DNA from 2 places in the Rothia mucilaginosa genome. Region 2 is predicted to be linked to the other one. Evidence: predicted binding sites of a transcription regulator. Region 2 holds the regulator's gene; the other holds the start of a gene.

Region 1 (10,569 bases), 580 kb from region 2:
GGAACGACCGGCGATCTCGGTGAAGCCCTCGGAGGTAATCTGCATGTCCATCAGACCCGCACTACGGCGAAGCACCAGCTCAAGCTCCTCCACCGAGTAGAACTCCAGGTGACCGGTAAATCCGAAGCGGTCACGCAGAGGCCCGGGCAGCAGACCCGCACGGGTCGTCGCACCGACCAGGGTGAACTGCGGCAGCTCCAACGGAATGGAGGTCGCACCCGCGCCCTTACCGACCACAATGTCCACACGGAAATCTTCCATTGCCATGTAGAGCATTTCCTCAGCCGGGCGGCTCATACGGTGAATCTCATCCAGGAACAAAACCTCACCGGGAGTCAGCGAAGACAGAATCGCCGCCAAATCACCCGAATGCTGAATCGCCGGGCCGGAGGTGATGCGCAGCGGCGCCTCCATCTCTGCCGCAATAATCATTGCGAGAGTGGTCTTACCCAGACCGGGAGGGCCCGACAGCAACACGTGGTCGGCGCTACGGCCACGCATCTTCGAAGCCTCCAGCACCAGGGACAGCTGCTGACGCACACGGCGCTGACCCACAAAGTCATCCAGGGACTTAGGGCGCAGTGCCGCCTCAATCATCTTCTCTTCAGGCTCTTCTTCCATCGCCACGAGGCGCTGGGCGGAAGCTGAAGACGCCTGAGTTCCGGGCACCTGACCGGGAAAATACCCGCCGGAAACCAGGGACGCCGCGGGCTGCGGCTCATAGGGATTCTGGCTCATAGAATTCTTCTTTCACAAAAGTTTGAGTGGGATACATCGAACGGGGCGCGCCGCTTAGTGGCGGCCCACCGTGTTCTGAGTACCCAAGGAGGCGAGCACACCGCGCAGAGCCACACCCACCGGCTCGGTCTCTGCGGCAGGGTTGTGCTGCACATAAGCGTCAATAGCGGCGGAAGCGTCCTTCTCACTCCAGCCCAGGGAAGTGAGAGCGTCAAGCACCTGCGGCTTCCAGACAATGCCCTGGCTCAGCGGCAGCTCATCGGTCTGGCCATCGCTGAGAATCAGCTTGCCGGCAAGCTCCAGCACAATACGGCGGGCACCCTTCGGACCAATACCGGGAACCTTCGTGAACGCCTTATCGTCACCGGTCGCCACGGCGCGCTCCACCTCAGCGGCAGTGTGAACACTCAACACCGCCAGCGCAATACGCGGACCAATACCGGAAACCGAAAGCATCATATCGAACACTTCACGCTCGGCAGGCTCCGAAAAACCGTAGAGAGTCATCGACTCTTCACGCACAATCATGGTGGTCAGCACGGTAGCTTCCTCACCCGTGCGCAGCTTGGAGAGAGTACGCGCAGTAGCGTACACGAGCATGCCGAAACCGTTCACGTTAATCACCGCATGATCAAGGCCCACCTGCGCCACACGACCGGTCAGGGATGCAATCATTTCTCTCCACCTTTCAACACCGCGCCCCCGGTTTGAGGCTCGCGGCAGTGTGAGGGCACCGGGCACTCCGGCACCCACAGAACACACTCCCTCAGTTCGACAGGGAGACACTACAAGTATATTAGAATATTTCTTCTGAAATCAAGCATATATTCGAACTTTTTAGCGAATATACGCGAACCAGCGGCAGGGGCGCAAAGGCCCACAAAGGCACCTCTAGCGGCGCGCGCGCGCCTCCGCCTCCATCCAGGCACGCTGCGCCGGAGTCAATGACCCACCGCGGCGAGCCTGCGCCGGGCGTGAACCCTGGTGAGTCTGCGTCTGAGCGGACATATTGATACCCGAACCGATGCCGCCGCCACGCCAACCGTGACAAATCGCAATCGCCAGGGCATCGGCAGCATCGGCGGGTTTCGGCATAGAATCCAGCCCCAAAATGCGGGTCACCATGCGACCCACCGACGCCTTATCGGCGCGGCCGCTACCGGTCACCGCCGCCTTCACCTCCGAAGGGGTATGGAAGAACACCGGCACGCCGCGCATCGCCGCCGCAGAAATCACCGCGCCCGAAGCATGCGCCGTACCAATCACCGTGTTCACCTGCTCCTGAGCGAAGATACGCTCAATCGCCAGGGCATCCGGCTTGTAGGTGTCGAGCCAGTGGGAGGCGGCGTTGAAAATCCAGAGAATACGCTGGTCCAGGGACTCCGCCGGGATTGTGCCGGCAACACCCACGTTCACGAAGTGCGCCTTACGGTCGGCGGTCATATCGAGCATAGAGAAACCGCAACGGGTCAGGCCCGGGTCAACACCCATGATGCGGGTAGCCCCCGGCACACGCTCCACGGCGGTGGCGGCGCGGTTCTCACGCATGCTATCGCGTGCGGCAGGTTGAGCGGCAGCCATCATCTCCCCTTTCGACAAACTCCCTAGAGAATCTCTAGATTCTAGCCCTTCAGAATCCTAGCACCCGGCACCGGGGCACGCCACGAGATTAGTCACCGCAAGACCAGTCACCACACGTGAACATCCCCAAGACGCTAAGAAGCCACTCCCCCAACCAGCCACCCTACGGCGGCTCGATTAAAGGAGCGGCTTCTTCAAGCATCAGATATTCAGAATCCGAGCGATTACTCAGCTTCCAGCTCTGCCATAACCTCAGCAGAAACGTTAGCGTTCGAGTAGACGTTCTGAACGTCGTCGAGCTCTTCAATAGCGTCTGCCAGCTTCATGAACTTCTTAGCACCCTCAGCGTCCAGGTCAACCTGCATGGTCGGGCGGAAGACCGGGTCGTCGTTGTTGTACTCCAGGCCAGCCTCGTCCAGTGCCTTACGAATCTCGGGCAGGTCGGTCGCTGCGGAAACAACGGTGAACACGTCGCCCTCGTCCAGAACCTCTTCGGCACCTGCATCCAGAACAGCCATCAGAACGTCATCCTCGGTCAGACCGTCAGTCTTGGTGACCTCAGCAACGCCCTTACGCTCGAACAGGAACGCAACCGAACCCTGGTCAGCCATGGTGCCGCCGTTACGGGTCACAGCCAGGCGAACCTCAGACGCCGCACGGTTACGGTTATCGGTCAGACACTCAATGTACAGAGCGGTACCCTGCGGGCCGCGTGCTTCGTACATGATTTCGGTGTAGTCAATGGTCTCACCGGTCAGGCCAGCGCCACGCTTGATTGCGCGGTCAATGTTGTCGTTAGGAACGGAGTTCTTCTTCGCCTTCGACACAGCCAGGTCAAGAGCGGGGTTACCAGCAATATCAGCGCCGCCCATACGTGCTGCAACTTCAATTGCCTTAATGAACTTCGCGAAAGCCTTCGCGCGCTTAGCGTCGATAGCAGCCTTCTTGTGCTTAGTAGTCGCCCATTTAGAGTGACCGGACATTCGTATCTCCCTTAGTCAAAACCTCTGTGCGGACACGGCGAAACGTCCCACGCACCGTACTGTACTCACATAACTATACCGTAGCGGAGGCGCACACCACCTCAGAAAGTGCACGCCACCACCCGGAAGGATGCTAGCGGGGGCGGGACGCAGCCGAAGCGCGTGCCTTCTCCACCAGCGAGTCGTCAATAGTGTTCGGCGTGAACTCGCCAAACTTACGCTTAGCCGCCTGCTCAATCAGGTAGTCCGAAATCTTCGGGTTCTTCGGCAGCAGCGAACCGTGCAGGTAAGTGCCAATCACATTGTGCACGCGCGCACCCTCATGCGAGTCGGTCACGTTGTTGCCCTCACCCTTGGTGACGGTAGCCAGCGGGGTGCAGCCGGGGCCCAGGTAAGTCAGACCCGAGTGGTTCTCAAAACCAATCACGGTGCCAAACTCCTCAGACTCCTCAACAATGTTGCCAATCAGGCGGTCATCGCCGCCAACCGTGTGCGCATCAAAAATTCCGATGCCCTTCAGCACCTCACCCTCACGGGTGCGGAACTCCTTGCCGAACAACTGGTACAGGCCACAAATGACGAGCATCGGCACGCCATCCTCAGCCAGCGAGCGCAGCGTGTCACCGTTCGCGTGCAGGTCGTCCTGAATCACGGACTGACCGGAATCCTGGCCGCCGCCACCCAGAATAATGTCAACATCCTCCGGGAAGGGCTGACCGGGGTTGTGGTCCAGAATCTGCACGTCAAAGCCGTGTGCCTGCGCGCGACGAGCCAACGCCAGGGTGTTGCCCCAGTCGCCGTAAATGTTCATGTCGAGCGGGTACAGCTGCAGAATACGCAGAGTCTTACCGTTATTCGGGCCTGCCGCGGGGGTGCCCTCAAAAGTGTGAGTTGCCGTCATTAGGAGACCCTCTCAACGTCAGTGATCTTTGCGAGCTCTTCACGCAGAGCCAGCATTGCGGTGTAGGTGCAGAAAATACGCATGGGCGCGTTACCGCTGGAGGCAATGAAGCCCTTGAGCGCATCGGCGAGGTTCTCGTTGACCTCGTCAACCTTCACGCCGTCATGATCCAGGCGCAGCGCCATATCCCAGGCGCGCACACCCGAAACCATCTGCACGCCGGTCTTCTTCAAGCTGTCGAAGTCGACATCCCACAGCCAGGACACGTCACGACCGTCAGCGTACTGGTCGTTAATCGTGATCATGGTGGCGTAGTCGTCAGCGTTCGCGCTCGCCAGAGACAGGCGGAAACCGCTCGGGTTCTTCACGAGCAGCAGCTGCAGCGGGCGGCCGTTCACGTTCAGGGTCTCACCGCGACCGAAGGCGGGGGTAATCTTCGCCAGCTCCGCGATGAGCTTATCTTCGTTGAGCTTTTCGCCCATGACGGCGCGGGTCAGCGCCATAGCGCCTGCCGCGTTGAAGATGTTGTAAATTCCGTAGAGGTTAATCTCGCCGACTCGCTCCACACCCGCCAGGTCGAAGGTTGCGGAGGTGCCGGAGAACGCGGTCAGGGTGACGTCTGCATCGGGCAGGGTTGCCTTCGCGACGGTGCCGCCGCGCATCTCATCGTCCGAGGGGAAGTACGAGCGCAGGGACTCATCCAGGCCGTAGTACTTGACGGTCACGCCCGGCTGCACGTTCTCAGCGAGGGAGCGGATGCGCGGATCCTCACGGTTGAGCACCACGGTGCCGGTCGTTGCGGAGGCGACGGTCGCCAGCATGCGGCGGGTCGTGTCAATCTCACCGAAGCGGTCCAGCTGGTCACGCAGAACGTTCAGCAGCAGAGCGTAGTCGGGCTTGACAGCCTTGACGAAGTGCACGGCGTGCGCCTCATCCAGCTCAAGCACAGCGATATCAGCGTCAAGCTTGCCGCCGAGAGTCATCTCGCCCAGCAGTGCCGCGGCAACACCGCGCACAAAGTTCGAACCGGTGCGGTTAGTGAAAACCTTCAGACCCTGAGCTTCAAGCAGCTGCACAGCCATCTTCGTGGTGGTGGTCTTACCGTTCGTGCCGGAGACAACAACCACGCCGTAGGGCAGCTTCGCAAGCTCTTCAGCGACGAAGTCGGGGTGCAATTTTTCCATGACAAGGCCGGGGAAGGCGGAGCCGCCACCGCGAAGCTTAGTCGCGGCGCGTACGCCCTGGCCGAGAAGACGAATGAGGGGTTTGGACATGCTTACCATTTTAGTACACGCACGCCAACGGCTGAATGGTCCGCCGGGACTCGTTCGCTCATGCCGGACGGGGCGGGGTGCTGGGGTAGCTAGAACAGCGAGCCCTGTACCCGCACCCGCGTGAACTCCTGCGCGGGCTCCACCAGCACATTCCGCCAGGCGGCAGTATTCACCAGGAACGCCGCGTCAGCATCGCCGGTGTGGGCGCTCAAAAACTGGCCCGCCGCGCCCGTGCAGAAGAAGCCAGCCGCCCCGCTCTCGGTGCCGGAATCGCCCAGACCAGAATCACACGGTGCCAGAGGCTCGGGCGACTGCGCCCGCAGAGCCGCATACGGGCGGTTCATGGCGAGCGACGGAATCCACGGCTCATCCAGGGCGGTGAGCGGCACCTCCGGCTCGGTGCGCGCCAGTTCGGCGAGCGCTTCGCGGGCGCGGGCGACCGCCTCCTGATGAGCAGAGCGAAGCTGCGCGCCAGGTAGCGGGTTCGTCCAGGCGCGGTACTTGCTCGCCACCTGCTTGACCTGCGGAATCTTCGCGAGGGCGGTCACGGCATCTTCGGCGCGGCGAATGGCCAGACCGTCGGGCGCGAGAGCAATGTAGGTGGCGGTAGCGACCGCCTGCTCATCCAGGCGGCGCGGGGTCGAATGCAGGGAGCTCGTGCCGACCTTGTGCGTGCCGTCCGGGAACGTCGCGATGTAGAGGCGGTGCTCCAGCATGGCGTAGGCGCGCATGGATTCGGTGAGCGTTCCGGGGTACAGGTGCGCGCTGTGCAGGGCGGTGAACTCGTCGCGGGCGGTGCAGCGCGGGCACTGCTGGCCACGCTGGATGCGGGTGCCCTCGGGGCAGGGTACGCGGCGGATTCCGGCGAAGACTCCCCCAGATTCGGAGGTGGATTCGGAGGCGGCGTTGGGGGCGGCATCACCACTTACGCCGGTAGTGTAGCCGGCACAGTAGCGGTAGAGTTCACCCTCGCTATCGCGCGGAATACGCAACCCCAGGTAGGCGCCGGGAGTCAACGGAATCTGGATGCGCACCCCGCTCGGAACGCCAAGCTGCGCGGAGCTACTTTCCTGGATAGGGGCGCTCTCCCCCGCCGCTTGAGATGCCCGGTGATGAGCTCCTTCAGCGGCCCCGCCAATGGCTCCACCACTTACAGGCACGACAGGTTCCACCTCAATGAGCGGGCGGCGATTGGACCAGCGGATCTGCCTCCAGATGAGCAGCCGCGGTGCGCCTGCAGAATCACCGGCGGCACCGGCTTCATTACCGGCGGCGGGCACAGTAGTTACAGCAGGCGCAGTAGTTACAGCAGGCGCGGCAGTGAACTCGTCGAAAGCAGTCTCAAGCAGGTTGGGGTAGTCCATAGCATTCCACTCTAGCGGGTCTGGCGCATCCAGTGCTGGCACATCTCACGGCTCTGGCGGGTTCGTTGTGCGCCCCCAAATATTTGGCACACCCCAGACACTCCGCGCATTCCCGCCGCACATCCTCGGGGCACGTCCGCGGGGCGCAAAAGAGGCCAGCAGCCTTCACTCTGATCCGCACCCCTCGCAGTGTTGCCGCACATTCACGCACGGCGGGGTGGGTTCTCAGTTGAGGCGCTGACCTCTGTGGTTGATGCAGGGTGCTTCCCCTGCCAAGCCCGAAAGCGATCGGTGACCGCTATTTTTCGGTGAGCTGTGCGGTGTTCATGGAAGCTGGAAGCTTCCCCGCAGCGTCGCTGCAGTTAAAACTTTGCCATATCCAAGGGGCATAACATCATTCAAATACGCGTCGACCGCCTAATCTACGCATTTATGAAGCAAGTTTTTTCTGCACTGGTTAGCAAATTGAAGTAGTGGGTGCAGATTTTCAAGCTCACCAAGCTACCAAACCGGGTCGCCGGACTATCTAGACTGGGCTATCTAGTCCGGGATATTTAGTCCGGGCTGTCTAGCTGAGGCGCGCAAACCCCTCCGCAATAGCCACACGCATATCATCCAGCGTGCGGGACATGGTCTTGGTGTGAGCAATAATCGGCAAGAAGTTCGTGTCCCCACTCCAGCGCGGCAGAATGTGCTGATGCAGGTGATCAGCAATGCCCGCGCCGCCCACCTTGCCCTGATTCATGCCAATGTTGAAGCCGTCATTATGCGACACCTCACGCAGAACCTTCATGGCGAGCTGGGTCAGCTGCGCAATCTCAATGGTTTCCGCCTCGGTCGCATCATCGTAGAACGGAATGTGACGGTACGGGCAGACCAGCAGGTGACCGGGGTTGTACGGGTAGAGGTTGAGAATCACGAAGGCATGCTCGCCGCGGTGCACAATCAGCGACTCCTCATCACTGCGGCTGGGCGCAGTACAGAAGGGGCAGGTCTTCTCGGTGTAGTCCTTCTGGCCACCGCTCACGTAGGCGGTGCGGTGCGGGGTCCACAGGCGCTGGAACTGGTCCGGTGCGCTGGGCAGCTCGAAGGAATCCTGCACCGAGGCTGCGGTGCCATGCTCGGGGGTCGTGTTCTCGCTCATAGTCCCATTCTATAGCCCGCACGCGGCAACGGGAACGACCCATCCGCCATGCGGGCCAGATATGAGATGACTCCCCCGGCAGTGCGCTTAGCTGTGCTGCTTTTCCAGGTGAATGATGCGGGTGGCACCCTCATAGGTCATGGGGAAGCTCAGCACGCCGTCCTCCATAGTGAATTCCTTGGTTTCCTTGTCGGAGGCGTAGGGTGCGCGGGCCAGCTTCGCACGATCCACGTGCGAAACGTAGCTGAAGTTACCCCCTTTTGCCTCGAAGGTGCCAACCCAGAAGGGGGTCGCCAACTCTTCGTGGTTCAGGTGGTAGGTCACCTCGATAACACCGTCGTGAATGACGGCGTCCATGTAGTTCTCAAGGTCAGCAGCGCCCTGCTGAACCCAGGTGCCGTCCATGATTTTCTGCGAACGCGCAACGGCTGCCGAGGAAGGCATGGGTGCCGCAGTGGAGACGACAGGTTCCTGGTTGCTCGTGTTATCCGGCGCGGGGGTTTCGGTGGGCTGGGTTGCGGTCGGGTGAATCGACGGGTCCTGCGAGACGCCAGCCGCCGCCTTAATTCCGGTGCTGTCGTCGCCGGGGGCGGAAACAGCGCTAGGTTCGACCGTCTCAAAAGCAGCCTGGTCGACAACAGTGGTTGCGGAGGGGCTGTTCTGCGCGTCAGGGGCGCCAAAAGCATTGGTCGGTGCGGATGCGCACGCGGTGAGGGAGAGCGCGCTGACGAGTAGAGCGAGCGCGCCCAGGGTGGACTTAGGTGCCACGAAAGTGTCCTAACAGAGTGTGTGTGTTTGAGTGAGTTTGTGAGTTGAGTGGTGCCTGCCCGTGAGTGAGGTGGGCATACGACGACACCCCGTAGCGCATTGGGCTACAGGGTGCTCGATAGTTGGCACGGTAGATAGTTTATAGGCTCTGGCTAGGAGTTTCACTAGTGACGGTCATTTTTAAAAGATAGTTTAGTCACATTAGACCTTAAGTTGAGGGGTTATTCACAGGCAAGAGCACCAATTTGCACTCTGAGCGGGCTAATTTTGCCTTGACAAGCCACAACATAATATCTGGCGAAAATTTTCTGGATTTCTGCCCCAGTATTTCTGCCGCGCCACCGGCAAACCCACAATTTCGTTGCAGACAACAGCAGAGCTCGGCAGAACTCAACACCTATTTGCGGGAGCGCAACGCGAACTTCTCACGAATAATCGTGAACGTCTGGCGAGTCTCCTCCAGCAGGGCGATTGGCTCCTGCTCACGCACCACAACCTCATGAGAGGTCGAGGAATCGGCGGGTTCACCAGCCCGCGCGGTATTCGGCGCGGCGCCCGGAGCGGTGTTCGAGGTAGCAGCCGAGGCGGACTCAGCAGCACCGAAACCGGGGGCACCGAAACCGGCGCGGCGTGCCGCCTCCGCCTCCGAAGGAATCGGGTGCACGCCGTCTTCATCCACGACCTCACGCAAGGTGTAGTCGTGGGCTTCTCGGCGCGCATACTCACGAGCTAGCAGGGCACGTAGCTCAGAAATTTCCTGGCGAAGATCGTCCACGTCAGCCTTGGTTGCGGGGTACTCCTGCTCCTCCCTGCCACCAATCTTTTCGATAATCCAGCTGGCGAGCGCACCGGTCGCAACCGCGACCATACCCACGCCGTACAGCATGACGACCACGGCGATAACCCTGCCGATACCGGTGATCGGGTAGACGTCGCCGTAACCGACCGTGGCGAGGGTCGTGAACGTCCACCAGTACGCGGTGGGCAGGTCACGAATCATCGCGCCCGGCTCGGAGGACTCCACCGAATAGATCGCCAGGGCGAACATGATGATGAAGATCGCGGTGTATCCGAAGAGCTTCACCGCCAACTCTGAGAGCCTCTTGTACTGGCGGTTGGTGGTCAGGTGAATCATGGCGAGGAAGCTGACAATACGCCACGCGGGCAGCAGCACAATCGCCAGGTTCATCAGGTTATGCGTGATGAAGTAGAGTCGCCGTGGCGCCAGGTACAGGCGAATGCAGTAGTCGGCGGCGAATAGGCCCCACAGAATCATCTGAATGATGTTGAGGTACCCGTCGTACGGTTCCTGGATGCGCGTGCTCATGATGGGCGCGGCGAACGCGAGCAGGTACAGCACGGACGCCACGAACATGGGCGTGGAGGAGCGTTCCTCCCATGCCGCCAGGTTCTTCTCGCCGCGGTACTTGCTGAGCGTGCGGAACAGGCGGGTGCGCGGGGCGCGACGCGGCGGGTCCGTGACGGTGCGGGTGACCGTGCGGATAGTCGTGGTGTGCGTTTCGGGTTCGCCCGCATCGATTATCTCGGCGGCATCATCGGGGTTGCCCTGAGTGCCTACTTTCGGGGAGCCCGTATTCGGAGTGCCAGCTTTCTGGTCGCCCTTGCCGCGCGGGTGATGCGTGGTGCGGGTGATGCGGCGTTCCTCGCGATGCGTGCCGTCCGGCGCGTCGGTGGTGGCGTATTCTTCGACGACTTCTTCGTAGTCATCGTCGGGGTCCAGGTCAGTGGAGTAGACGGCGTGGGCGCTGTCCAGGCGGGCGCTATCAATCTGCACAGCGTCTACGGGCAGGGCGGT
Region 2 (10,569 bases):
GTGGTGATGGACCGCATTCCGTTCCCGCGCCCGGATGACCCGATTGCGCAGGCTCGTACGGAGGCGGTGAACCGTCACCGCGGTAACGGCTTTATGGCGGTTTCTGCTCACCACGCGGCGATTCGTATGGCGCAGGGCGCGGGTCGCCTAATCCGTTCGGTGTCTGACCGCGGCGTGGTGGCTGTGCTGGATTCTCGTGTGGCGACTAAACGCTACGGCGGTTTCTTGATGAAGGCGATGCCGCCGATGTGGTCGACGCAGAATAAGGCAGCCGTCATTGGTGCACTGGCTCGTCTTTCAGCGAGTATTGAGCGTTAGCTCGGGCAGGGTCCATTCCTGACACCACCGCCCCGCTTTGGACATATAAATTTGGACATATAGAAATCACCCCGGTGATACGTGAACCTTCACGTATCACCGGGGTGATTTCTATATAGAGCTCAAAGCCCTAACGGTGATGTCTTCTAGAGGCTGTGCTATTTAGAGCCAGCGTCTTCTAGAGACTACATCTTCTAAAGACTACGCAGCACGGAGACGACCTTACCCATGACGGTTGCGCGGTCGCCCATAATCGGCTCGTAGTTGGAGTTGCGCGGCATGAGCCAGGTGTGGCCGTCGACCTGACGGAACACCTTCACGGTTGCTTCATCGTCGAGTAGCGCAGCAACGATATCGCCGTTGTCTGCGGTGTGCTGCTCGCGGACAACCACCCAGTCGCCGTCGCAGATTGCGGCGTCAATCATAGAATCGCCCTTGACCTTGAGCATGAAGAGCTTGCCGCTACCGACCAGCTGGCGGGGCAGGGCGAGCACATCCTCCACGGACTGCTCGGCGGTAATGGGACCGCCCGCTGCAATTCGTCCAACCAGGGGAACGGGTACGAGGTCTTCATCGCCGACTTCGAAGTTCGGCAGCTCGGGCAGGGAAGAGGAAGCGCTACCGTGGATGCCGACGCCGTTCTCATCCAACACCTCAATAGCGCGGGGGAGCTTGGGGTCGCGGCGAATGTAGCCCATGGTCTCGAGGCGACCGAGCTGGTGAGTGACCGAGGACAGGGACGCAAGACCCACCATGTCACCAATCTGGCGCATGGACGGCGGGTAACCCTTTTGTTCAATCTCGGTGCGGATCGCGTCAAGAATCTTCTGCTGGCGCGCGGTCAGCGCCGGACGGGGTGCTGTTGCCATTTCTTTTCCTTCGGTCTGTGCCCCGATTTCTGTATTCCGGTCTCTGCAGTCTGTCTGAGCCACAGTCCGGTCGGGGCACGGATGGGTGCTTCACACGTTTTCTGATGGTGTCCTAAAAATTTTTTGGGGTTCTGCCGAAATGGGTCTTATCTCGTCAGGGGGTGGAGGAATTCTATCCGTGCCGGAGCGATACCGGAGCGATACACAGGCAACGAGTATGCGCCTCCGCCCTATAAAACTCAGCCAGCGGCACCTGCACTCGATACAGAACCAAGCTGTAACGGGTACAGAAACCTGCTGTGAGTAGGACTCATCAGGAGCGTGTGGAACGTCTCTTGACACCAGTGTAGAACACTACACCGAAAAACTCAAACAAATATTCTAGATTTTTTCTTCGAAACTCGAAGAAATTTTTAGTACATCTCTGCTAGACTTTAGAACAAGAGTTCGTATATACTCTTGAATCTCTCCTGAAATTCAGGATTTACGGGCGAATGTTCGAAAAATATTCGAAGATTCGACCCGGAGTCTTTCGGGAGAGGAGAGTGAATGAGTGTTCGAATGTATTCGAATCCTCTGCTTCTCTCTTCGCATGATCTACCCCGGATGCTCTAGAGGGCATCTGGCGAGGAGAGAGCGCAGGGGATGGGGTTCCGGGGCAACCCTGTGCCTCTAACCCGGTGCACCCGACGCTCTGACCTAACTAGAGAATAGCTATCCACTAGTTATCGCTTAACAATCACCACTCCATAGTTATCACTCAACTAGGACCTCCGAGCGGGTATCGCTCGGCATTGCTAGACCCGCGGGGTAACCCCGGGGAGAGCTGAGAGAAAGGAACCACAATGACTACTGCAGCACCTCTTGCTTCTCGTGGCACTTCTGCACACCTTCCGGCAGGTTTGGTGGTACTTCACCCCGCCCGCACCGCACCCGCCCGCAACACGGCTGTCCGTACCGCGCAGGGGCGTTCTCGTGTGCCTGCGTCTTCGCAGTCTGTTCGCTCTTCTCGTGCGGCTCATGCACCCCGTCCTGCGCAGGTAGCTCAGCCTACCCAAGCTCCCGGCGTTGCTACCCCCGTTGCTTCTACCCCTGCTGCTTCTATTCAGGCGCCGGTTCGCTCTGTAGCTTCTGGTGCGCAGGCTGCTTCTGATGCGCAGGCGCCCAGCGTGAAGAGTGTTCTTCTGGCTAAGGGTGGCGAGCTTCTGCGCGAGGTTCCCGCTTCTATTCGTCGTCTTGGCACCCCGCGCGGTTTCCTGAAGGGGCTGCCTCTGCTGACTTTGGCGGCGCTGATTGTGCTCGGCGCTATTAGCTTCTTTGGCCCGGCGGCTTCTGCTTCCATGGAGAACGCTTCGGTGACTCGAACCGTCGTTGTGGTCAAGCACGGTGAGACCCTGTGGGATATTGCTCAGGCGGTGGATCCGCAGGGTGACACCCGTGATACTGTGGTTCGTATTATGGAGTTGAACTCGTTGACCAGCACCTCTGTTGATGCCGGTCAGCGTCTGGAAATTCCTCAGCCTCAGCGCTAAGCACGGACCCGTGTGTGGTTGGCTTCTGCGTGAGGTTGATGTCTTGACTCCGAATCCTCTATCTCTCAAGCTAGAGCGCTTGAGTCGAATTCTTGAGCCTATGAACTAGGAGCGCACCGATGCCTGTTCCCGTTGAACCCACACCCGTCAAAACTGAATCTGCACAGAGTGCTCAGACTGCTCGTCCTGTGGTTGCCGTTTTGGGGGAACCCGGAACTCGTGGTGCCCTGGTGAAGCTTCTTCAGGATGCGGGGGCGGACGTTATCTTGACCGCTGTGCCCGATCAGTTGCGTGAGGCTGACGGCATGGTGGTGACCGGCGGTGCGAGCTCTCTTGAAGCGTACGAAGACCTGAAAGCTAAGGACGCTGAGCGCGTGATTGGTCGCCGTGTGGCTGGCGGTCGTCCGGTGTTGGTTGCCGGTGCAGCGTTGAGCTGCCTCTTCGACTCGGTGACGGTGAAGCATCCGCAGATGGGGCAGATTCAGGTGCAGTGCATGGGGGAGTGGCCCGGCGAGAGCGTGGAGCTTTCTACCCGCGACCTGGTGCCCGGTGCTTCTGTCCTTCGTTCTTCCTCCGATAGTGCGCTGCTCAAGGGTCTTGAGGGTGAGGCTCAGTTCAAATCTGAGCACGGCGTTTTTGAGTGGGCTTTTGATCAGAGCATTGAATATATTGCCCCGCCGGCGGTGACGTGGACTGTCACCGAGCCTGCCTATATTGCGGCGGTTGAGAACGGCCCGCTGACGGCGGTGCAGTTCTGCCCGGTGGGATCTGGTGAGCTGGGTGCGGAGTTTCTTCGTCGCTGGGTTGCGTCCCTGGCGGTGACTGGTCGCCTCTCGCTATCCTCTGAATCTCTGTCCTCTGAGGGCTCCGCTGCTGCTCATGCGGGAGGTAACTAATGTCTGCACCCGTTCTTGAACTTCTGCCCGCTGTTGATATTTCTGAAGGCTACGCGGTGCGCCCGGTGGGCGGTACCCTCTCCGGTGGCGAGCAGCGCCTCGACCCGGTTGAGGCGGCTCTGACCTGGGTGAAGGCTCGTGCTCGCTGGATTCACCTGGTGGACCTTGATCTGGCGTTTGGTCGCGGTACGAATACTGAGGTTCTGGCTGAGGTGGTTGCCGCCGTCCGTGCCGAGAACGCCCGGATGGCCGGCTCCGCTCCGGTTCGTATTCAGGTCAGCGGCGGTGTGCGTAATGCTGAGAGTCTGGAACGCGCCCTGAGCCTGAATCCGGACCGCGTGAACGTGACTAGTGCGGCTCTGGCGGATTCTTCCTGGCTTGAAGATACTCTGGCTCGTTATGCCGATTCTGATCTTCTGGCTCTTGGCCTCGATGCCCGTTACACCCCCGAGCGGGGCTGGGTGACGGTGGCTCGCGGTACCGACTGGTCGGGTCCTGCTGTGGCGGAGGCGCTGGCGTGGCTGGAGGGCGCGGGCGTGCGCCGCTATATCGTCACGGATGTGAGTAAGGACGGTTCTCTGGCGGGCCCCGGTGCGGAGCTGCTGGATGTGGTGCTGGTTCAGACTGACCGTCCGGTGGTTGCTTCTGGCGGCGTGTCGTCGCTGGATGATCTTGTGAAGCTGCGTTCTATGGTGCCTTCTGGTTTGGAGGGCGTGGTGCTTGGTAAGGCGCTGTATGTGGGTAACTTTAGTTTTGAGCAGGCTCTTGAGGCCGCTGGCTCCCGCTAAAGCTATCGCTCCTGCTAAATCTGACTCCCGCTAAAGCTACCGGTTCGCCCTAGCCCACGTATCTAGCCTACGTAGATTTCTTATCCCCGCAGATTTCTTATCCGCATAGGTGTTGTATATGACGAAGCCCCGTCTTCCTCAGTGCGAGGGAGGCGGGGCATCGTGATCGCATAAACCAGTTGGCTCAGCAAACCAGTTGGCTCAGCAAACCAGTTGGCTTAGTACACCGGGCCGGTGAGCTTTTCGCCGGGGCCCTTGCCGGGTTCGTCCGGGAAGGGGGATGCTTCGCGGAATGCGAGCTGCAGGGTGCGCAGGCCGTCGCGTAGGGGTGCTGCGTGCTGGGAGCCGATTTCGGGTGCTGCGGCGGTGACGAGGCCGGCAAGTGCGGTGATGAGCTTGCGTGCTTCGTCGAGGTCCTTGAGGTCGTCGGCGTTTTCGTCTGCTGCCAGGCCGCACTTGACGGCTGCGGCGCTCATCATGTGGATGGCTGCGGAGCTGATGATTTCGATGGCGGGTACGTCTGCGATGTCGCGCAGCTGTTCGTTGACGGCTTCGACCTGCTCTTCGGTGAGTTCGGTGTGGCCGTGTACGGGGGTTTCTTCTTCCGCGGTGAAGCGGAAACTCGTGTTTTCAGTGCTCATAGTCCTAGAATCTCATATTTCGTTTGTTTCGGTAAATGCGTCCTTAAGAGTGGGCGCTTCTGTGGAATCGTTGGAGGAATCCCCGCAATTTTTATGGTGTTTTACGTCTAATCCCTTGCGCCTGTCGGGGGTTCTGCGGTATGGTTGTAGGCAGTTTGCAAGTGGAGCGTGCCTCCCACCCGGTTGACCGCCGCAAGCGTTAGCTTGCGAGTTTTGAGGTGAACGGGTTTGTCCGCCGCTTTCGGCGTACGCTGGTTTGTGCCTCCGCTTGTGTAACTGCGGGGGCTTTTTTAGTGCCCGCAACGGATAGTATTCACGGGGAAACCCACAGAGCACAGGAGCTAGTCATTAGCGAACCACGCATTAACGATCGTATCCGCGTTCCCGAGGTCCGTCTTGTCGGTCCCGGTGGCGAGCAGGTAGGCGTTGTCCCTCTGAAGGACGCTCTGCGTCTGGCTGAGGACGCCGAACTCGACCTGGTCGAGGTTGCCCCGAACGCGAAGCCGCCCGTGTGCAAGCTCATGGATTACGGTAAGTACAAGTACGAAGCCGCAATCAAGGCTCGTGAATCCCGCAAGAAGCAGGCTAATGCCGTTCTGAAGGAGATCCGTTTCCGCCTGAAGATTGATACCCACGACTACGAAACCAAGGTTGGACACGCTCGTCGTTTCCTTTCCGGTGGTGACAAGGTCAAGGCAATGATTCAGTTCCGTGGTCGTGAGCAGCAGCGCCCCGAGATGGGTGTGCGTCTGCTGGAGCGTCTGGCGGCTGAGCTGGCTGAGGTGAGCACCGTTGAGTCTCGCCCCCGTCAGGATGGCCGCAACATGGTGATGGTTCTGGCTCCGCTTCGCGGTAAGGCAGAGGCTCGCCGTGAGCAGGGCGCCGGCGGTCGCAAGGGTCGCGAGCGTATTGACACGACCAAGGCGAAGCCCGTAACTAATTCTCTGGCAGACGCTATGCCTGCCGAGTTGAAGGCACAGGCTTCCGCCGAGTAGGGAACCGGGTCGTCACTTTAGGATGGGCACGCGCCTCCACCGCTCGGTGGGTGTTGCGGGTTCACCCGGTGCCGGTTCCGAGGCACCTCGTTGGGGGGGCCTCACCTTTGGTCCTTGGGGCTGATGCGTTCGCGTACGCAGCCCCACTAAGCTACCCCGCTGTTGTGGCGGGGGATGAATGTAAGGAGAACGGCAGCTATGCCGAAGCAGAAGACCCACTCTGGTGCTAAGAAGCGCTTCAAGCTCACCGGTAGCGGCAAGGTTAAGCGCCAGCAGGCGAACCGTCGCCACTACCTGGAGCACAAGTCCTCTCGTCTGACCCGTCGTCTGGCTTCTGACCAGATCGTTACCGGCGGCCAGGCAAAGGTTGTCAAGAAGATGCTGGGTAAGTAAGCAACGCTTACTCTCTGCACCTGGCGCACTGATAGTGGTGCGCACTGATTAAAGACTCGCTCCTGTTCAGCGTGATATGTGAGCTGTTCAGGACATAAGACGAAGGAGACACACGTGGCACGTGTGAAGCGCGCGGTTAACGCGCACAAGAAGCGCCGTACTATTCTCGATCGTGCATCCGGCTACCGCGGTCAGCGTTCTCGCCTGTACCGTAAGGCTAAGGAGCAGGTCACTCACTCGCTGGTTTACAGCTACGACCACCGTCGTAAGAAGAAGGGTGACTTCCGTCGCCTGTGGATTCAGCGTATCAACGCTGCTTCCCGCGCACAGGGCCTGACCTACAACCGCTTCATCCAGGGCCTGAAGGCTGCTGGTGTTGAGGTTGACCGCCGTATGCTGGCTGAGCTGGCTGTTAACGAGCCCGCCGCCTTCAACGCACTGGTTGAGATTGCTAAGAACAACCTGCCCGAGGACACCTCGGCTCCCAAGGCGTAATTAGCCTAGGTTGTGTTCTTACCTCGAAGATCTAGGTTCGGGGTAGGATGCTTAAGCGTCGTGAGCGGCCGTCTGCACTTTTGAGTGTGGGCGGCCGCTTTCTGCGTATCTGGGGTTGTGCTTGTGGCTGTTCCGTGTTTTTGGGTGTGCCTTTGCCTGTACCCTTTAAGAGTGAACTTTTTTGAACGTATTAGTACCCCCGTTGTGATGTCCAATCCGCAGGCAGATCGTGTGCGCGATATTGCGAAGCTGCGCACCCGCGCTGCCCGCACGAAGAAGGGCCAGTTCCTGGTGGAAGGCCCGCAGGCTGTGCGTGAGGCGTTGAAGGCGCATCTGAAGAAGCCGATTCTGGATGCTGTCTACGTTACGGAGGCGGCTTTTGACCGTCATGAGGATATTGCTGAGCTGCTGGAGCAGATGTACGGCACCCCGACCCCGGAGGAGGGCCGCCGCGTCTTTATGCGTGTGGTGACCGATGAGGTGATGGAGGCGATGGCTGATTCGGTGAGCCCGCAGGGTATTATTGCGGTTTCCTTTATGGTGGATGCGTCGTTCTCGCTGCTGTGGGGTGAGGGCGCGTTGAACCCGAAGCTGATTGCTGTGCTGTCTCGTGTGCAGGATCCGGGTAATGCGGGCACTATTCTTCGTGTGGCTGATGCGGCCGGTGCTGACCTGGTGATTACGACTAAGGGTTCGGTGGATTTGTATAACCCGAAGACGGTGCGTTCTACCGCTGGTTCGCTGTTCCATGTGCCGATTATTCAGGGCGTGCAGCTGGAGGATTTCGCGGAGGATGTGAAGTCTCAGGGTACTGCTGTGTTGGCTGCTGACGGCTATGGTGCGGTGAATTTGCAGGAGCTGAGTGAGTACACGGTGGCTCGTCGTGCCGGTGTGGAGGCGAGTGCCCCGTCCGGTGTGAAGGGTAATTTTGATCTTTCGAAGCCGACCATGTGGCTTTTCGGTAATGAGGCTCAGGGCTTGAATGCTGAGGAGAAGGCTGCCGCTACGATGCGCGTGGCTGTTCCTGTCTATGGTTCGGCTGAGTCTTTGAATGTGGGTACGGCTGCTGCTGTGTGTCTGTATGCTTCGGCGATGGCTCAGCGCGGCGTTTCTCGCTAGGTTTTGGGCGGTTCGCGGCTGTGGCACAGCGGTGGGCCGCTTTAGCCGTATAGGTTTTAGAGTTTTAGTTGAGGGCTGAGAAAGGGAAATTATGTCTGCTCCTTCTGGTCATTCGGGTTCGGGCGCGATTATTGCGGCGCTGGGTGCGAACCTGGGTATTGCGGTGCTGAAGTTTTTGGCTTTTGCGCTGACTCGTTCTTCGTCGATGCTGGCGGAGGCTATTCACTCGGTGGCTGACTCGGGTAATCAGCTTCTGCTTCTTCTGGGCGGTCGCGCTTCGCAGAAGCAGGCTGATGAGGAACACCCGTTTGGTTATGGCCGTAACCGCTATATTTACGCGTTTATTGTGTCGATTATTATCTTTGCCCTGGGTGGCTTGTTCGCTCTGTATGAGGGTTATGAGAAGCTGCATGACCCGCACGGTATTACTGAGTGGCAGTGGGTTCCGGTGGCTGTTCTGGTGGGTTCGATTCTGCTGGAGGGTAACTCGTTCCGCGTAGCGGTGAAGGAGTCGCGTGAGCTGAAGGGCAAGCAGAGCTGGATGCGTTTCTTGCGTACTTCGAAGAACCCGGAGCTTCCGGTGCTTCTGCTGGAGGATGCGGGTGCGTTGCTGGGTCTGATTTTTGCGCTCTTTGGTGTGGGTATGACCCTGTTGACCGGTAATGGTCTGTGGGATGCGTTCGGCACCCTGGCTATTGGTGTGCTGCTGGTCTTTATTGCTGTGTTCCTTGCGGTGGAGATGAAGTCGCTGATTCTGGGTGAGGCTGCTTCGCCGGAGGATTTGGCGAAGATTCGCGCGGCGATTGAGGATGGCGATAGCGAGCGCATTATCCACATTAAGACCGTGCACCTGGGTCCTGAGGAGATTCTGGTGGCGGCGAAGATTCGTATTCATGATGCTGACACTGGTCGCGCGGTTGCTGATGAGATTGACGCGGCTGAGGTACGTATTCGCGAGGCTGTTCCTGCGGCACGCATCATTTATTTGGAGCCGGATATTTTCCGGGCTTAGTTATAGGAGCTTTTTGGTATGACCGTTGAGATGATCGTTGAGGGTTTGCTAAAGATTTTCGTTGGCCTGATCATTCTTTTGGTGTACCTGCGTCTGACTCACCGTTCTCAGGCAGGGCACCAGACCCCGATTGATACCATCGGTAACTTTGTCATCGGTGGTGTGTTCGGTGGCGTGTTGTACAGCACGCAGATTAGCCTGTTCTACTTTGTCATCTACATGGTGTTTACGCTGTGCATGATTCAGCTGCTGAACGTGGCGACCACGAAGATTCGTTTTCTGCATATGGCGGTGCGTGAGCAGCGCGTGCCGGTCATTACGGATGGTGATATCGATATTAAGAGCTTCCAGCAGGCAGATGTGGTTCTTGATCCGATGCGCCTGATTGCTGACCTTCGTGCGCAGGGTATTTACGACCTGGAAGAAATTGAGTTCGCTCAGATTGAACCGAACGGTGCGCTGAGCGTGATCTGTAAGGGTGACGGCGTGCCGAACTTTGCTCTGATCGTGAAGGGCAAATTGGTCACTCGCGATATCGCGGATGCGCACAAGACCGAGGATTGGGTGTACCTGCAGTTGCGTGCCGTTGGGGTCGAACTTGAGGATGTTTTCCTCATGGAGTTCAAGAACGGTAACCGCCTTCTGATTCTGCTCAATGACGGCACTACTATTCGCCGTGAGGTGGCAGAAGCCTCGAATATGAATGATGAGGAAGAAGAGTGGCAGGAAGGCGTGGAGGAAGCTCCTGAGCCTGAGGTTACTGAGGATGCTAAGAAGGAAGTAGCGGAGCACGCTGCTGAAGATGCGCATCCGACGAAGGAATCTAAAGCGTAGAAGAAGGTAGAGAAAGATGAGTGAAGTGTCGCCCTCGTTTGAGGTTCAGGTGGTTGGCGCCGCCGTGGTTGATTCTTTGGAGGCTCCGACCCGTATGCTGGTGGCTCAGCGTTCTGAGCCGCAGACTGTTGCCGGCATGTGGGAGTTCCCGGGCGGTAAGGTCGAGCCGGGGGAGAGCTGTGAGCAGGCGCTGGTGCGTGAGCTGAAGGAGGAGCTGGGCGTGCAGGCGCGTTTGGGCGCTGAGGTGCCCGGTGCGTACCCGCAGGGCTGGCGCCTGAGCGAGCGTCTGGCGATGCGTGTGTTCTTTGCTGAGATTCTTTCGGGTACTCCGGATACGTTGGAAGACCACAGTGCTCTGCGGTGGATGCCGTTACCGAAGTCTAAGGATGACGCGCAGGCGTATGACGATTTGCTGGGTTTGCCGTGGATTCCGGCGGATTTGCCGATTGTTGTGGCTCTTCTTCAGCAGCTGCAGGATGCAGGTGTTGGCGAGGCGTAATCCTAACGCTGTAGCGCTAAGACTCTGTGTTAGTTCGGTGCGAGGCTAATTCGCCGTTGTGTGACAAATTCGCGGCGGTAACAGGATAAATTTTCTCTATCTTTTTTGACACTTTTTGAAGGCGGGATTCCCTGTGGGGAGTCCCGCCTTGATGCATATTTTGAGGGTGATTTATGCG

What was found. Region 2 encodes LexA, which represses DNA repair genes until DNA is damaged. Its sites were predicted from a motif close to TCGAACANNTGTTCGA; they were not measured.
Region 1: ruvA (Holliday junction branch migration protein RuvA) is a predicted target of LexA. The motif match lies at 1,555-1,570, and genes of this name have one in related genera.

The regions. Positions count from the first base shown of each region.
Region 1 covers NZ_AP014938.1:2,058,178-2,068,746, reverse strand. The annotation lists gene ruvB (Holliday junction branch migration DNA helicase RuvB) at 1-621, opposite strand, end outside; gene ruvA (Holliday junction branch migration protein RuvA) at 793-1,413, opposite strand; gene ruvC (crossover junction endodeoxyribonuclease RuvC) at 1,630-2,319, opposite strand; gene RM6536_RS08030 (YebC/PmpR family DNA-binding transcriptional regulator) at 2,544-3,302, opposite strand; gene RM6536_RS08025 (type 1 glutamine amidotransferase) at 3,436-4,203, opposite strand; gene RM6536_RS08020 (Mur ligase family protein) at 4,203-5,486, opposite strand; gene RM6536_RS08015 (hypothetical protein) at 5,567-6,841, opposite strand; gene RM6536_RS08010 (HIT family protein) at 7,410-7,985, opposite strand; gene RM6536_RS08005 (hypothetical protein) at 8,073-8,753, opposite strand; gene RM6536_RS08000 (potassium channel family protein) at 9,151-10,569, opposite strand, start outside.
Region 2 covers NZ_AP014938.1:348,390-358,958, reverse strand. The annotation lists gene RM6536_RS01340 (ATP-dependent DNA helicase) at 1-318, shown strand, start outside; gene lexA (transcriptional repressor LexA) at 513-1,187, opposite strand; gene RM6536_RS01330 (LysM peptidoglycan-binding domain-containing protein) at 2,033-2,719, shown strand; gene RM6536_RS01325 (imidazole glycerol phosphate synthase) at 2,839-3,615, shown strand; gene RM6536_RS01320 (HisA/HisF-related TIM barrel protein) at 3,615-4,403, shown strand; gene RM6536_RS01315 (DUF1844 domain-containing protein) at 4,622-5,044, opposite strand; gene infC (translation initiation factor IF-3) at 5,338-6,039, shown strand; gene rpmI (50S ribosomal protein L35) at 6,238-6,432, shown strand; gene rplT (50S ribosomal protein L20) at 6,547-6,927, shown strand; gene RM6536_RS01295 (TrmH family RNA methyltransferase) at 7,045-8,046, shown strand; gene RM6536_RS01290 (cation diffusion facilitator family transporter) at 8,138-9,058, shown strand; gene RM6536_RS01285 (DUF421 domain-containing protein) at 9,077-9,892, shown strand; gene RM6536_RS01280 ((deoxy)nucleoside triphosphate pyrophosphohydrolase) at 9,909-10,391, shown strand.